DNA from 3 places in the Desulforapulum autotrophicum HRM2 genome. Region 1 is predicted to be linked to each of the others. Evidence: predicted binding sites of a transcription regulator. Region 1 holds the regulator's gene; each other region holds the start of a gene.

Region 1 (5,196 bases):
ACTCCTGGATACCAAAACCCACGACATGAGCTTTTCCGACAACGTCGTTGTCACCTATGACCAGTACACCCTGAAAACTGCTGAGTTGCATTATGACAAGAAAAGACATATACTCTATTCAAATGTTCATATCAGCATCATGGACAAGGAATCGATCCTTGAAGCGGATACAATGGAGACAGACCTGGACAAAAACACGACCAGGCTCAGGGGAAATGTTAAAGGAACTTTCAGTGAAACATTTAATTTTTTTAATGGTATGGGCAGTGATTCTTAGCCCGAGTCTTATTTCAGCCCAGACAGCTGACAACCTCCAGGACAGAAGCCTTCACATCACTGCAGACGCCATGACATCTGAAAGGGACAGCTCCTTTGTGGCGTTTACAGGCAATGCCGTGGCAACCAGCCAGGACGATGTCATCCATGCCGATGCCATAAAGATATTCATATACACGGAAGATGAGAGAAAAAAGTTAAGCAAAACCGACGAGCAGAACATCAAGGAGATCATTGCCACGGGGAATGTGACATTCACATCCCAAGACCAAAAGGCATTTGCCGACAAGGCTGTCTACACAACATCAACCCTTGTGCTGACTCTGACGGGTGACGCTCCCAGGGTAATCACAGGTGAAAGCTTTGTCACCGGCAAAAAAATCACCCTGTTTCGAAGCAATGGCAAGGTGGTTGTGGAGAGTGGGAAAGACCAGCGGGTCGAAGCACTGTTCAACCCCGCGGACAAAAAGAAAAATAAAGAGGGTGAATGACAAGACTTGCGTTGAAAAATCTTGTTAAGACCTACAACGGTCGAAGGGTAGTCAATGGTGTTAACATTGAGGTCAACCCTGGGCAGGTGACCGGCCTGCTGGGGCCTAACGGTGCCGGCAAGACAACCACATTTTACATGGCCGTTGGAATGATCAAGCCGGACAAGGGTCAGGTTTTCCTTGACCACAATGACATAACAGACTATCCAATGTACATGAGGGCAAGAAACGGCATCGGGTACCTTCCCCAGGAGGCATCCATATTCAGGAAACTCACCGTACGTCAGAATATTACAGCCATTCTTGAGGTCCGGCCCGATGTTGAAACGAACGTCAATGCCAAGGCAGACCGCCTCATGGAAGAGTTGGGCATCGCCCGTCTTGCCGATCAAAAGGCAAGCGTGCTCTCAGGCGGAGAACGAAGACGGCTTGAGATTTCAAGGGTGCTTGCAACCGACCCTTTGTTCATCCTTCTGGATGAACCCTTTGCCGGGATTGACCCCCTGGCCGTGTCAGACATACAGAAAATCATCACCCACCTCACTGAACTTGACATCGGGGTTCTGATATCTGACCATAACGTGAGAGAGACCCTTGGGGTGTGCAACTTCGCCTATATCATGAATCAGGGAGAGGTGATTGAATCGGGAAACCCGGAAAAAATCACCTCCAGCGAAATTGCAAGACGATTCTACCTTGGAGATAAATTTAGGCTCTGATTATGGCTTTAGGACTACAACAAAACTTAATACTCACCCAGCAACTGGTGATGACCCCCCAGCTGCAGCAGGCGATAAAACTACTCCAGCTCTCCCGGCTGGAGCTTGCCGGGATGATCGAGCAGGAACTCGAGGAAAACCCGGCCCTGGAAGAGAGCATTCAGGAAATAACCCAGGCAGAGGCCCGGGAGATTGAACGTGAAGCCGACACCAAAGACCAAAACGAGGACCTGAAAGAGGTCACCATTGAGGAAAAACTTTCCCAGGACACGGACTGGGAAAGCTATATCAACGAATACAACTCAACGGGAAGGGTTCACTCGGAAAGAGATTTCCAGGAGGCCCCCAATTACGAGGCATTCACCTCAGCCAAAAAGACCCTTGAAGATCACCTTCAGTGGCAGCTTCTCATGAACAGCCCAACCCCTGATCAGGAACAGATAGGAAGCATGATCATCGGCAGCCTCAACGTTGACGGATATCTTTGTTCAACGGTTGAGGAAATTGCTGAACCCGGGGGTTTTGAAATCGAAGCCGTTGAAGCCATGCTCAAAACCCTGCAAACCTTTGACCCGCCCGGTGTCTGCGCAAGGGATCTCAGGGAATCACTGCTCATTCAGATTACGAGACTTGGCATCGAAGATCCGATGCTTGAACGGATCATCACCCGGCACATGAAAAACCTGGAGAACAAAAACTACAAGAAAATCGCAAAGGATCTAGGCATATCCATAGATCATGTGGTTTCAGCCGTGAACGTCATCAAATGCCTGGAGCCCAAACCAGGTCGAGAGTTCAGCACTGAAGAACCCCAGTACATTATTCCAGACATCTATGTATACCGGGAAGGCGATGATTTTAAAATTGTCATGAACGACGACGGCCTGCCCAAACTGAGGATAAACCGTGTATACAAAGAGGCAGTCGCCAAGGGCACCAAGATATCAAAAGAGACCAAGACCTACCTCAACGAGAAGATGCAGAGCGCTTCCTGGCTCATCAAAAGCATCCACCAGCGACAGAAGACCATCTATTCTGTCATGGAGAGCATCATCAAGTTCCAGCGGGAATTTTTCCTCAACGGGATCACCCAGTTAAAACCCATGATCCTGAGGGACGTGGCCGAAGATATCCAGATGCACGAATCAACCATCAGTCGGGTCACAACCAACAAATACGCATACACCCCCCAGGGGTTATTTGAACTTAAATATTTTTTCAATAGTTCCATCTCAAGAACTGATGGTGATTCAATGGCTTCGGCAAGTGTCAAGGACAAAATCAAACTTATTATTGAAAAGGAAGATCCTCAAAACCCCTACAGCGACAAGCGACTGACAGAGATATTAGAAGAGGCTAACATCAACATAGCCCGCAGAACCGTAGCCAAATACAGGGAGATGCTTCACATTCTTCCGTCAAGTAAACGTAAACAATTTTAGGGAGGTTTTTTTTATGCAGACATCCGTCACTTTTAAACAGATTGATCCTTCCGATGCATTAAAATCCTATGTACAGAAAAAGGTAGACCGATTTGACAAAATGCTTGAAAGCCCGGCAGAGGCAAACGTGGTTCTGTCCGTTGAAAAGATTAGACACATTGCCGAAATAACCCTTGTGTGTGACCGATTGAAGATCCATGCAAAGGAGGAGTCTGAAAACATGTACTCGTCCATTGACACCCTTATGGACAAGGTGGCAGGCCAGATAAAGAAAAACAAGGACAAGATGCGACGCCACATGTCAGGCAACAAGGCAAGCATCAAGGACAATGATATTCTCCTCACCCCTCCCGAGGCCGCCTCGGACACCTCCACTCCTGAAGTGATCATGGAGGCCATTGACGTAAAACCCATTGACATCGATGATGCCGTTATGGAACTCAACTCTGGTAAGGAAAATTTCTTTGTGTTCAGCAATGCAAGGACAGAGCGTGTCAATGTTCTCTACAGGCGTAACGACGGAAAGCTTGGATTGATCCAGCCCCGCAGATAGCAAATTGCCAGGAGATTATGAAACTATCAGAACTATTACCAAGGGGTGCCATCATCCCGGACCTTGCATCAAAGGATAAAAAAGGCGTTCTTGAAGAACTTGCAATTTGTGTCGCTCCCATGGCCAGGACCGGGAGCGACGAAATTGTAAGGGTTCTTCTGGAAAGAGAACAACTTGGCAGTACAGGTATCGGTGGCGGAATTGGAATTCCCCACGGCAAGCTTGCCACTGTCGACTCCATAGTTGTCGGGTTCGGTTTGAGCCGCAAGGGAGTCTCATTTGACTCCCTTGACCACAAACCGGTCCATATTTTTTTCCTGTTGATAACCCCTGAAAACTCCACAGGAAGTCACCTGAAAGTTCTGGCACAGATTTCAAAGCTTCTCAAAAAGGACCACTTTAAGGAAAGCCTGTTACGGGCCGAATCCATTGACGAAATCCAGAAAATCATTCTTGACATTGATGAAGAGTTTTAACCCATGAACCGCCAAAGCCTATTTATACTCACCGGCCTTTCCGGGTCAGGAAAGAGCACAGCCATGGAGGCATTTGAAGATGCAGGTTATTACTGCGTTGACAACATGCCCATCGAGCTTCTGCCAAAATTTCTTGACCTCCCCCTGGACAGCGACACCGACATAAACGGTTTTGCCTTTGTCATGGACATCCGGGCCAAACAATTTTTATCCCAATTTCCTTCGGTCCTGGAATCCTTGGGGAAGAACGGGCATATTCCGGAAATTATTTTTCTTGAGGCCGATGAAAACATCCTTTTAAAACGATACAGCCAGACCCGGCGCCATCACCCCGCAGGTCAGGACAAAAGTCTGATTGAAAGCATAAAGTCAGAAAAAAGCCTCATGCTTCCCATCAGAAAAATTTCAAAACGGATCATTGACACAAGCAATTACAATGTCCACCAGCTTAAAGCCGAAATCCGCAATATTGCCCACCACCACGCCCTCAAACCTGTATCCATGAAGATCAACCTCCTCTCGTTTGGATTCAAGTACGGCATCCCTACGGATGCAGATCTTGTGGTTGACATGCGGTTTCTCTCAAACCCTTTTTTTGTACCAGAGCTGAAAGCGTTGAATGGTCGCACAAAGGAGGTTAAAGATTTTGTGCTTGAAACCATCCAGGCCAAAACTTTTTTAAAAAAATACCTGGGCCTTCTCGACTATCTGATTCCGCTTTACACCCTTGAGGGGAAAGCGTATCTTACAATAGCTGTAGGATGTACAGGTGGTCGACACAGAAGCGTTGCCATTGCTGAAAACATTTTTGAACACCTGAGCCAGCGAGGCTTTGAACCCGGCATCATCCACAGGGACATAGACAGGGATACAAAAGAGCTATGACAGGAATTTTAATCGTCACCCACTCAACACTTGGAGAAGCATTAATTGAAACCGCTCAATTAATCCTGGATACACAAATAGAAAAAATCAGCTTTGTTTCCATTGACATCAGGGAACCTGCCGACGCATTGATCAAAAAGATCAAAACCGGCATCAAAACCGTCAATGATGGAAAAGGGGTGATCATTTTCACCGACATGTTTGGTGGAACCCCATCCAATCTGAGTTACTCGTTTTTAGAAGAAGGGGCCGTTGAAGTGATCTCAGGGGTCAACCTTCCAATTCTGCTCAAGGCAATTTCAGTAAGGGATAAACAGGAACTTTCAGCGGCAGCAGCGGCCATTGTGGCCCAGG
Region 2 (5,196 bases), 440 kb from region 1:
GGTCTTTGATCGTCTTCTTTTCCTGGTCCGTGAGTGTTGAATAGGCTTCGGTTCGTTGAAGCATGGCCACGATTTCTGGAAAGTGATACTTCAGCTGAAGGTTGTTGCCAAGTTCGTTGCCAAGGCAGGTGGCAACGATCACGGCGGTTCGTTCCGGATCCTCACATTGAAAATGATTGTCTTTGCCAAGATACCCGGATGCTTCAACAGCCTGGTAGGTGGCATCCAGGAGCATCTGCTGACTTCGTGAGAGATTTGCTGCCTTTTCCGGGGTGTACCCAAACCGTTCATGGTCAAAGGTATAATCTTCAACCTGGCCGGCAAGCAGGGTGTAGCTCTTGTCCTCGGCACTTTTGTCCGCATCATAGTAGAGGTCACGGCGCATGCGGGTTTCCGGCATTTCTCGAATGCTGTAGCGCCGTTCAAGGATTGCCGTCCATAGTTCTTCGGGTGATTTTGCCCCCGGAAGGACGCATCCCATGCCGATGACGGCTATTTCATCGTTAATGCTGTTCTGGTCAGACGAGAAAATTTCCAGGGCGCCCAGGTTCTGGATCAGGCCCTTTTTATGGTCAAACAATGTTGCGTGGATGTCGGCCAGGGAAATCGGGTTGTTAAAATAGGCAAGGCTTTCCCCCACAAGGAAGTTGCCCCGGTTCAGCTGCTCGGCTCCCTCAAAATAGGTGAAATTGTTTTTCCCGGGTTTTTTGAAGTCGGGCAGAAACCCCTTGGCGCCGATGAGCAGTGAGCCGATGTTTCTTTTTTCAAAAGATCGTTTGCGTTGTTCCAGGGGTTTGTGGTCCTGGATCATCTGTCGTTCCGTCTGAATCATCATCCGGGCAAACTCGTTGGGGGCTGTTCTGGAAGCAAGCCCAACGCTTTCACCGATCACCATGGTCTCGTTTTCCTTGGAGATAATTTCCTGGTACTGGGCTTTGATACTTCCGGTTTTAACGATCTCCTGTGAAAATAGATAGGCGCTTCCCACCTGGATGCCTATTTTTACACCTTTTTCGGCAAGAACCGATGCAAGGCCCGATATGAACCAGGAGCCGTACCGTGTTGAAATGCCCCCTGCAAAGACAAGGCTCAGGTTGCCCAGATCAAAATCTGTACCGTTGAGAAGCTTTGAGACGCCAGCCTCCCACAGCACTAAGCTTGACAGGGATCCGACGTGGCCGCCGGCCTCCCTGCCCTCAAGGATGAAACGGGTGCAGTTGTTTTTTGCGGCACTGTTGAGCATGGAGATCGACGGGGTGTGTAGATAGACTTTGGTTCCTTCCTTTTCAAGGGCCTGGGCCTGGGAGGCCCCTCCCCCTGCAAAAAGAGCAAACGGAACTTTATATTTTTTAACCATCTCCATGTGGCTTTCGATGGCTGGATTAAAGGCCCGGATGCCAACAAGCCCTGCGCCAAAGGTCTTCACCTTTGTATGGGCGTTGTTGAGCATGGTGTCGGCAAGGGTCTCGGGAAGGCTGCCCACTGCGAAAAAGGGAAGGGCCCCTGCTTCAAGCACCTGGTTTGCAAAGTCTGTATTGTCAGTGATATTTGCCATGGGACCCTGGATCAGGGGCAACCGGGTGCCATGTTCTTCGGCAAGGGCCGTTCCCGGTTGCATGGGATCAAACCGGTCCACAAGGTCCAGGTTGCGGCCGATGGTCGTGAAAAAGGTTGAAATGATCGTATCAAGGTCTGTTGAATCCCGGGAAAAATCCTTGGCAAAAAAGGCGTCCTGGCCAAGGTAAAACAGGCTCTGGACAGGGGTTGTCGTGTCATCGTCAAGGGCCGTGAGTTGTTCGCCGATCTCCCTGTAAAGGGTCTCTCCTGCCTGGTTGTCATCTACAAGGATAATGGCTCTCTCCTTGAGGTCCCGGGCAATTTTTGTTCCAAGTTTGGCAAAGACTCTGTAACGTGTATGGTTGTCAAGGATGATCTCAAGGGAGTCGCTTTCGTCAACCGTGGCAAGTAGCTTTTTAAAGTTTTCAGACAGGGGGCTCTGCTTGCTCAACCATAACTGGCTGTCTAACACGACACCGCTTACGCCGGCGGCAAACATTCCTGCGGCCGTATAACGCCCTACGCCACCGTGGATGATGACGGGTCTTGCCTGGTTTTTCAGATACCACTGCATGAGGATAAAGGCGGAAAAGTTTGAGACCCTTCCACAGGCTTCGTTGCCCCTGAGAACAAGCCCATGGGGATCCACGGTCTCAATGGCCTTGTTCATGCTGATCTCCCGGACTTCAAGGATGATTTTTGTTTCAAAAAAACCTTCAAGGTTTTCCTTGAATTCGTCAGGGTTGTCAGTTCCGGAAAAGGGAAGTACAAGGCAGTTGAGGTTGGTAAGATCCAACGCTTTGATATTGTTGAGCAGGGTTTGGCTGGGCCCCACAACTCTTACGCCAAAGAGGATGTTGGCTGTGGCAAGTCTTTTGATCCCTTCCAGGATGTCATGGTCCAACATGAACTCAGTGTCAAACACGGGCAGGGCACCGGCCCTGTATGCGTTGATGAAAAAATCCAAAGAAAATACCTTGGCAGGATTGTAGACCATAAGCGGAAGTCTTGAGTTGAAAAGCCTTGTTATCATGGGTTGTCTCTCTCCATTTGTATCTGTTATAAATGGGGCCAATGGCCCCTGGTCTGCCCTAATAAACGGCATGGCTGGAGCATGGATTCTGCTCTGACCACAGCGTAATTTAAAACCTCTCCACAGGTGATGCTTTTGTGGGTGTTTTGTATAAAATATGTTTCACCTGGGGACAACTGAATACATTTATTGTGCCAGTATGGGAGGATAGATTGTATCTGTCTGTAATTATATGAATATTTAATGGTTGTACTTGGCGGTGGGGTGTGTTATTTCTGGCGGGTCTGTGCATTAATTGAACATGTCCTGTACATTGAATGATCGGAGGCAAAATGAAAAAAGAGCGGTTGAGTGTTGAGGAACGGGCCTTTTTCAGGATGGTATACCATGCGGCCTTTGCCAATCCCTTCAGCGAATTAAGGGAGCGGCTGGATTTAAGGATTGCCGGCCATTTTCCAGGGCTTGACAGGGGGGCAACCGCCGACCGCTATATCCTGGAGATTAATCGGCGGATCGAACATCTGGACCGGGAGGGGAGAGGTCATCTTGATGCGTTCAGGGGGCAGGACAGGACCATTATCAAGACGGTATTTCTGTTTGATGTGTTTTACAAGTACCGGGAGCGGTTTGACCTTCTTATTAAAGAGCAGATTCGTTCAGGAGATGAATCAGTGCCGGTTCCCTTTGCCGATCAGGCCATGGAAATGATTCGCAAAAGAGGCATCCCGGAACAGGAGATCCTCCACTACTTTGCCCTGTCCTATCAACTCAGACGGGCCTTTTTTTTCATTTCCCATTCCCTTGTGGGCAACAGTCAGTGCATGAAAACCCTTCGTCGCAACCTGTGGAATAATGTATTTACCAACGATATCGGGCTGTATGATCGTTACCTGTGGAACCGGATGGAGGATTTTTCCACCCTCATCCTTGGAGAGACAGGTACGGGCAAGGGAACCGCTGCAATGGCTGTGGGGCGGAGCGGTTACATCCCCTTTGATCCGGGGAAGAAACGATTTTCAGTCAGTTTTACCCGGGCCTTTTCCTCGTTGAATCTGTCCCAGTTCCCTGAAACCCTGCTGGAATCTGAGCTGTTCGGTCACAGGAAAGGGGCCTTTACCGGTGCTGTGGACGACTACCAGGGGGTGTTCGACCGGTGCAGTCCCCATGGGTCTATCCTGCTGGATGAAATCGGAGAGGTGTCTGACCATGTTCAGATCAAGCTTCTCCAGGTGCTCCAGGAGAGATCTTTTACCCCCGTTGGAAGTCATGTTAGATCCCGGTTCCAGGGCAGGGTCATTGGGGCCACCAACCGGTCTGTTTCTGCCATCCACCGGGGAGAGGTGTTCAGGGACGATTTTTACTACAGGCTATGTTCGGACATCATTGAGGTGCCACCGTTAAGGGAACGGATCAGTCAGGATTCCACTGAACTTGTGGATCTTTTGTCTTTCACTGTGACGCGAATGACAGGAACTGCCCCGGAAGAGCTTACCAGTCGTGTACTTCGGGTGATCAACCGGGAGCTGGGTTCCTCGTACTCCTGGCCTGGGAATGTCCGGGAGCTTGAGCAGTGTGTGAGAAGGGTGGTTCTGCGCAGAAGTTATGAGGGGAGAAAAGAGTCAACAAAAGAGGAAATGGGGTCAACCTTAATCAAGGGAATTCAAACCGGTGCGTTGTCGGTTCCAGAACTGGTCTCAGGCTATTGTTTCCTGCTTTATCAGCGTCACGGTACCTACGAACAGGTGGCTAAACAGACCGGGCTTGACAGAAGAACCGTAAAAAAATATATTGACGCCCACAAGGCAAATGGCGATACTTTAAGGTAGAACGATTTCTAAGGAGTGGTACCCATGGTTGATTTTTTACCGGGATTTTTAAAGGGCGGACTCTCGTTTCTGCTCTATCTCATCAATACGATTGTGCTGTGCTCTGCTATCTTTCTGGTGGCCTTTTTCAAGTTTGTGATTCCCATTCCATGGTTTACCCGTCAGTGCGACAGGCTTCTGATAGGTATCAGCAGTTTGTGGATTACAATTAATTCACTTACCTCCAAGTTTTTTAACCGCATTGAGTGGGATGTACGGGGTGTTTCTGATCTTGATCCCAATGGCTGGTATCTTGTTATCTCAAATCATCAATCCTGGGTAGATATTCTGGTGCTCCAGACGGTGTTTAACCGAAGAATTCCGTTTTTAAAATTTTTTCTTAAAAAGGAATTGATCTGGGTGCCGTTTCTGGGCCTTGCCTGGTGGGCCCTGGATTTTCCTTTTATGCAGCGGTATTCAAAGAAATTTCTTGAAAAACATCCCCATTTAAGGGGTAACGATCTTAAACGTACCCGCAGGGCCTGTGAAAAATTCAAAACCATTCCCGTTTCAGTGATGAATTTTGTCGAGGGGACACGGTTTTCTGAACTCAAGCACAGTGCCCAGGGATCAGAATTTAAATCCCTTTTAAAACCAAAGGCCGGCGGCGTTGCCTTTGTGCTCGGCGCCATGGGGGACTGCCTCCACAAGGTGGTAAACGTTACCATTGTCTATCCTGACGGGGCGGATTCGTTCTGGGGGTTTATCTCAGGAAGGGTCAGGCGTATTGTCCTGGATGTG
Region 3 (5,196 bases), 770 kb from region 1:
ACCGATCTTCATGTATAAGCCTGCAATCAAATTTTCATCATCATTTTTGTTCTTTTTTGTCTTTGAAAGAAGTTCTGGCAACCCTTCTATTGCCTCTTTTTTCCATTTGGTAAGCATTGAGCGATGAACTTGATATCTGGATGATAATTCAGCCACGGTTTCTTGTTCTCGAATCATATCAATTGCCATTTTTGCCTTAAGTTTTCCGCTGTAACTCTTTCTCATGGACCTCCTGTTTCGGTATAAATTTGAACCTGGCTTTAGCACTTGTTGTGTCTCTTAGCAACTGGTTCAAATTATGGGGTCCATTATAAGTGGTCTGTTCCACAATTCTACAGTTTTGTGTTGATATGGTTTGTGGCCTCGGTGTATCTCCCATAATTACTTCCATATTCACGTTATGCCCGGATTCACCTTCCCTACAGTGGATCGCTTGGACATCACTTTCCCACCTTCCCAATTCTCTCCTTTCCCAATGCTTCGGATTCAACTTGTCGCAATTATTCCAATAAAGACAAATATCATATCAAATAAATATGTTATATCGTGATTTAATACGTATAGAATGCATAACCATGATGGATCATTTCTTGTACATTCTACTATTAAGTGAATCCAAGGCTTTGAGTATTCATCAGTAATGATTATTTGAAATGTGTAAATAAATATCACATTGTGGTATAGAGCGCTACGTTGTGATAGTTTTTTTTCACAATGTATGATTTCCCATTCATTGGCAATTCACTATTCTAAAAATTTTATTTTCTATAAAATATCATAATAGCAATCACTTCTGGATTTAATATTTTTTTGCAATCTATATACCACCATGTGGCATATAGATTGCTTTTAACTATTAAGTGTGTAGGTCCCCTAATTATATCATGATTAATTTTTAATAGGGGAGTTACATAGGCTTTATTCACAGGATTTGAACAAAAACATATTAACTTATTTAAAAAAAGCCAAAAATAATATTTTAAAAAAGAGGAAAATGAAAATGAAATTATTATTTTTATTAGGATATGGCATATTTTTTGTGTTTATTGAATCTGTATCAGCTTCTGTCATTACCTATACTGATAGAACAACCTGGGAAACAGAAGCCGGTGGCATTGCATATTCTGAGAATTTTGAATCTTATACCATGGACACCACGTTTACTAACACGACTGTTGATTTCGGTCAGTTCAGTCTGAGCAGTGTTAATAGTTTGACGACAGCTAATAAGATTAATGTTGATCCCAAATTTCCGGATAGTTTTGGTAATGTGGCTGCCGATATGTACGTGGAAGGAGTACAACAAGTAACCTTGGCATTCAATACCGGTGTTTATAGCTTTTTTGGCGACTTCTTGAATGCTGGTAATACCACACAGTTAACTTTAGAGCTTTCTACAAAGGATCTACTAACCGTACCCGGCACTGGTAATACCACCGAGCCATTCGGTTTTATTTCAACGGAACTTGTCACCAGTATTCTTTTCAGAAACAGTGCTAATGATGGCTTTTCTTTAGATAATATTGCTGTCGGTGGTAGTTCTCAAAGCGCCCCAGTCCCTGAACCAGCCACAATGATGCTTTTTGGAATTGGCCTTTTAAGTCTTGCAGGAGTTAGCAGAAGAAAAAAGGTCGAGATTATCTTTGGTAAGATTGATAGTAAATATTAAGCTGTCAGAGTTGCACCACCCCATACAATTCCCATCCTGACCACAAAACAAAAAAAGTCCTGACCATCATAAATGATGGTCAGGACTTTATATGAACCGGCATGGCCGGAGCATGATATCTGCTCTGGCCACAACGAATTTTGAAACTCGACACCAGAGGTGGGCGGGAACGGGTATTGCCTGCAGCGGATTAAACGGCAGCGGTCAGCATGGACGTTGAAGGAGCTGCCGTTTCCCTCGGAGCAGCCCAGGACGGGCTGCGAGAATGAGCGGAGGGTAATACCCGTTCCCGTCTACCGGTCCGACGAGAGTTTCATATAAACCGGCACGGCCGGAGCGGGGGATCTGCCCTGGCCACAACGAAGTTTGAAACGCCTTCACTGATGATGTTTCGGTGTTTCTTATAAAAAAACACTGAATGAATGATTGTAGCGGTAATGTTACTGACGGCCGTACGGGCTTGGAAAAGTATCCCGTATACAACCGCTTACAGGGAATCTGTAAACTCGGCCGACAAAACGGACGTTGTTATCATTCAATCAATATTTTTTCTCCCAGCCCGTCAATTACTTCCCCGATCAGAGCCGCATCACTGATTCCGGCATTCTTTAGGGCTGAAAGCAATTGAGATGCCTGGGACGCCTTCACACTGATCAACAGTCCGCCAGAGGTCTGGGGATCCACCAGAACAGCCTGGAGAGATTGGTCCACGTTTCCGGAAAACTGGGTCATTGTTTCACGGAACTCTCTGTTTTTATAAGCACCGGCCGGGATCAGCCCCATGGAAGCAAAGGTCAGAGCTTCCTGGATTACAGGTACATTTTTTGAAAACAGACGGACAGTCATGCCCGATCCCAGAATCATTTCAGCCAGGTGTCCGATCAGTCCGAAACCGGTCACATCCGTGCAGGCGGTGACATCAAAACCAGACATGATATCGGCAGCCTGCCGATTGAGTGTGGCCATCAGCCGGGTGACCGTATCCGTGAGTGCCTGGGAAGCCATAGCCGCTTTTATGGCGGTGTTGATAATTCCCGTTCCCAGCGGTTTGGTAAGAATCAGCTGGTTCCCCGGATTCAGGTTCCCTTTAATCAGCACCTTTTGGGGGTGTACAAAACCGGTAACGGACAGCCCGTATTTCAATTCCTTGTCCTCGATGCTGTGACCGCCGAGTAGCACCACCTCGGCCTCGACCAGCTTATCGATTCCCCCCTGGATGATCTGGCGCAGCACCGATATATCCATTTCTTTGACCGGAAACGCTACCAGGTTCATGGCGGTTTTCGGAGTGCCGCCCATGGCATAGACATCGCTGAGTGCATTAGCGGCTGCAATCTGTCCGAACCAGTATGGGTCATCCACAATGGGCGTAAAAAAATCAACGGTCTGGATCAGGGCCAGATCATCGGATACTTTGTAGACACCGGCATCATCGGCTCTTTCAAGCCCGACCATGACATGTTCATTTGTCGGGAATACCATCCCGCACAATGCTTTATCCAGGTCCCCCGGAGAAAGTTTGGACGCTCAACCGGCACCAGCAACAGACTCGGTGAGCCTTATTTTTTTAGAATCTTTCATTAAAAAATATTCCTTTCAATTCCCATTGACTTACCCTGTTCTGATTGGTTTTACAACTGGGTGATCACTTTTTTTCAAGGTAGCGGATGATAAAAACATAATCAAGCCTTTATGTTTTCAATGTTGCAATCAACCGTTCCGGAGTCTGGAAAAACCATAGAACCTCAAGGATATCCCTGATAACCATTCTGCCGGCATCAGGAAAGATGTCTCAAGCCTTTCCTCCTGCAACACGGCAATGCCGATGCACGCCTGCTCAAGCATCATTCGGTCATTGGCTCCATTTTCCACACACAGAGTCTGTTTCACCCAATCTGCAACAATAATTAGCTTAAGCATGGAAAACAATACATACTGGTTCATTCGAAGTATTTGTTAATCGATTATATTATCTATTTTTAAAAGGATGAGATAAAATACCCTGTTTGAACCCCTTGAAACGGCTGCTGCAAAATACAGCCTTGATCTTGACGCCCTTGTAAGGGATCTTGAAAACGCTGCAATTCATGTCGGCAGTCCCAAACCGCCCACCAAGGCTCAGGGATGACACCCTCTGCTGTCAAAACTCTGAAGGAACGGATCTATGATACATCCGGTTTATCTTGATTATAACGGCACCACGCCCAATGATCCCAGGGTCATTGAGGCCATGCACCCTTTTATTGACACCCTATTCGGGAATCCCTCCAGTTCCCACTGGTACGGAATCCGACCCAAGCAGGCTGTGGAAGCCGCCCGCAGACAGGTGGCTGGTTTTCTGAATTGCAAGCCCCATGAAATTTTTTTCACCTCAGGCGGCACTGAATCCAACAATCATGCCATCAAAGGCATGGCCCGGGCATTAAAAGAAAAAGGCTGGCATATCATCACCACCACCATAGAGCACCCGGCCATATTGGAAGTCTGCCGCTATCTTGAAACCGAGGGGTTTGAAACAACCTATGTCGAGGTGGACCCAACCGGCCGGGTTCAAGTCGATGACATTTGCGCAGCCATCCGGCCGGACACCATCATGATCTCAGTGATGCATGCTAATAACGAGGTGGGTACGATCCAGCCGATCCGGGAAATCGCCCGCCTGGCCCATGAAAAAGACATTGTGATGCACACGGATGCCGCACAGAGCACAGGAAAGATCTCCACAGATGTTCAGGATTTGGGGGTTGACCTGCTCAGCATGGCAGGGCACAAGCTGTATGCCCCCAAAGGGATTGGGGCTTTGTTTGTCAAAGAGGGCATTTTGCCGGAAAAATTCTGCCACGGGGCAGGCCAGGAAATGGGATGGAGGGCAGGCACAGAAAACGTCCCCTGGATTGTGGGATTGGGCCAGGCCTGTGAACTTGCCGGCCAAAGCCTGCCCCAGGCCCAGACGCATTTAAAGCAGATGCGGGATCGGCTGCATCAGGGAATAGTAGACCAATTGGATAACGTCCAGCTGAACGGCCAACCCAAAGACCGGCTTCCCAACACCCTGAGCCTGTCATTCAAAAATCTTGAAGCCAACCGGATTTTAGAAGAGATCGGCCTTGAGGTGGCTGCCTCAGCCGGTGCAGCCTGTCATGCCAATACGGTCTCCTTGTCCCATGTGCTTGAGGCCATGCAGATTCCCGAGCAGTGGGCCAAGGGCACACTTCGGTTTTCCACCGGGCGCATGACCACCAGTGACCACATTGATCAGGCGGTAACTGCTGTGGTCCAGGCGGTGAAGCGCCTGCAAAAGAATTAGGGGTTGCCAGAGATGTACCTTCCCCTCCACATACAATTCCCTTCCTGACCACAAAACAAAAAAAGTCCTGACCATCATAAATGATGATCAGGACTTATATAAAAATAACCCGGCGGCGTCCTACTCTCCCACAGGGCCTCCCCTGCAGTACCATCGGCGCTAGAGGTCTTAACTTACGTGTTCGAGATGGGAATGGGTGTGGCACCTCTGCCATTGCCAC

Evidence for each region. The regulator sigma-54, encoded in region 1, starts transcription at its own class of promoters, with help from an activator protein. The targets are predictions, from matches to a motif close to TNTGGCACANTTTCTGCTNT.
Region 2: the regulator sigma-54 is predicted to act here: its motif matches at 2,770-2,789, upstream of HRM2_RS15765 (type I polyketide synthase).
Region 3: the regulator sigma-54 is predicted to act here: its motif matches at 831-850, upstream of HRM2_RS17185 (PEP-CTERM sorting domain-containing protein).

The regions. Positions count from the first base shown of each region.
Region 1 is NC_012108.1:3,171,398-3,176,593, forward strand. Features, by position in the region: gene lptC (LPS export ABC transporter periplasmic protein LptC) at 1-277, shown strand, start outside; gene HRM2_RS13785 (LptA/OstA family protein) at 234-767, shown strand; gene lptB (LPS export ABC transporter ATP-binding protein) at 764-1,486, shown strand; gene rpoN (RNA polymerase factor sigma-54) at 1,489-2,928, shown strand; gene hpf (ribosome hibernation-promoting factor, HPF/YfiA family) at 2,942-3,481, shown strand; gene HRM2_RS13805 (PTS sugar transporter subunit IIA) at 3,499-3,957, shown strand; gene rapZ (RNase adapter RapZ) at 3,961-4,842, shown strand; gene HRM2_RS13815 (PTS sugar transporter subunit IIA) at 4,839-5,196, shown strand, end outside.
Region 2 is NC_012108.1:3,609,663-3,614,858, reverse strand. Features, by position in the region: gene HRM2_RS15765 (type I polyketide synthase) at 1-2,590, opposite strand, end outside; gene HRM2_RS15760 (sigma-54-dependent transcriptional regulator) at 2,923-4,416, shown strand; gene HRM2_RS15755 (acyltransferase) at 4,441-5,196, shown strand, end outside.
Region 3 is NC_012108.1:3,936,690-3,941,885, forward strand. Features, by position in the region: gene HRM2_RS17180 (transposase) at 1-225, opposite strand, end outside; gene HRM2_RS17185 (PEP-CTERM sorting domain-containing protein) at 1,001-1,669, shown strand; gene selD (selenide, water dikinase SelD) at 2,201-3,250, opposite strand; gene HRM2_RS17195 (hypothetical protein) at 3,380-3,589, opposite strand; gene HRM2_RS17200 (cysteine desulfurase family protein) at 3,834-4,976, shown strand; rRNA gene rrf (5S ribosomal RNA) at 5,084-5,196, opposite strand, start outside.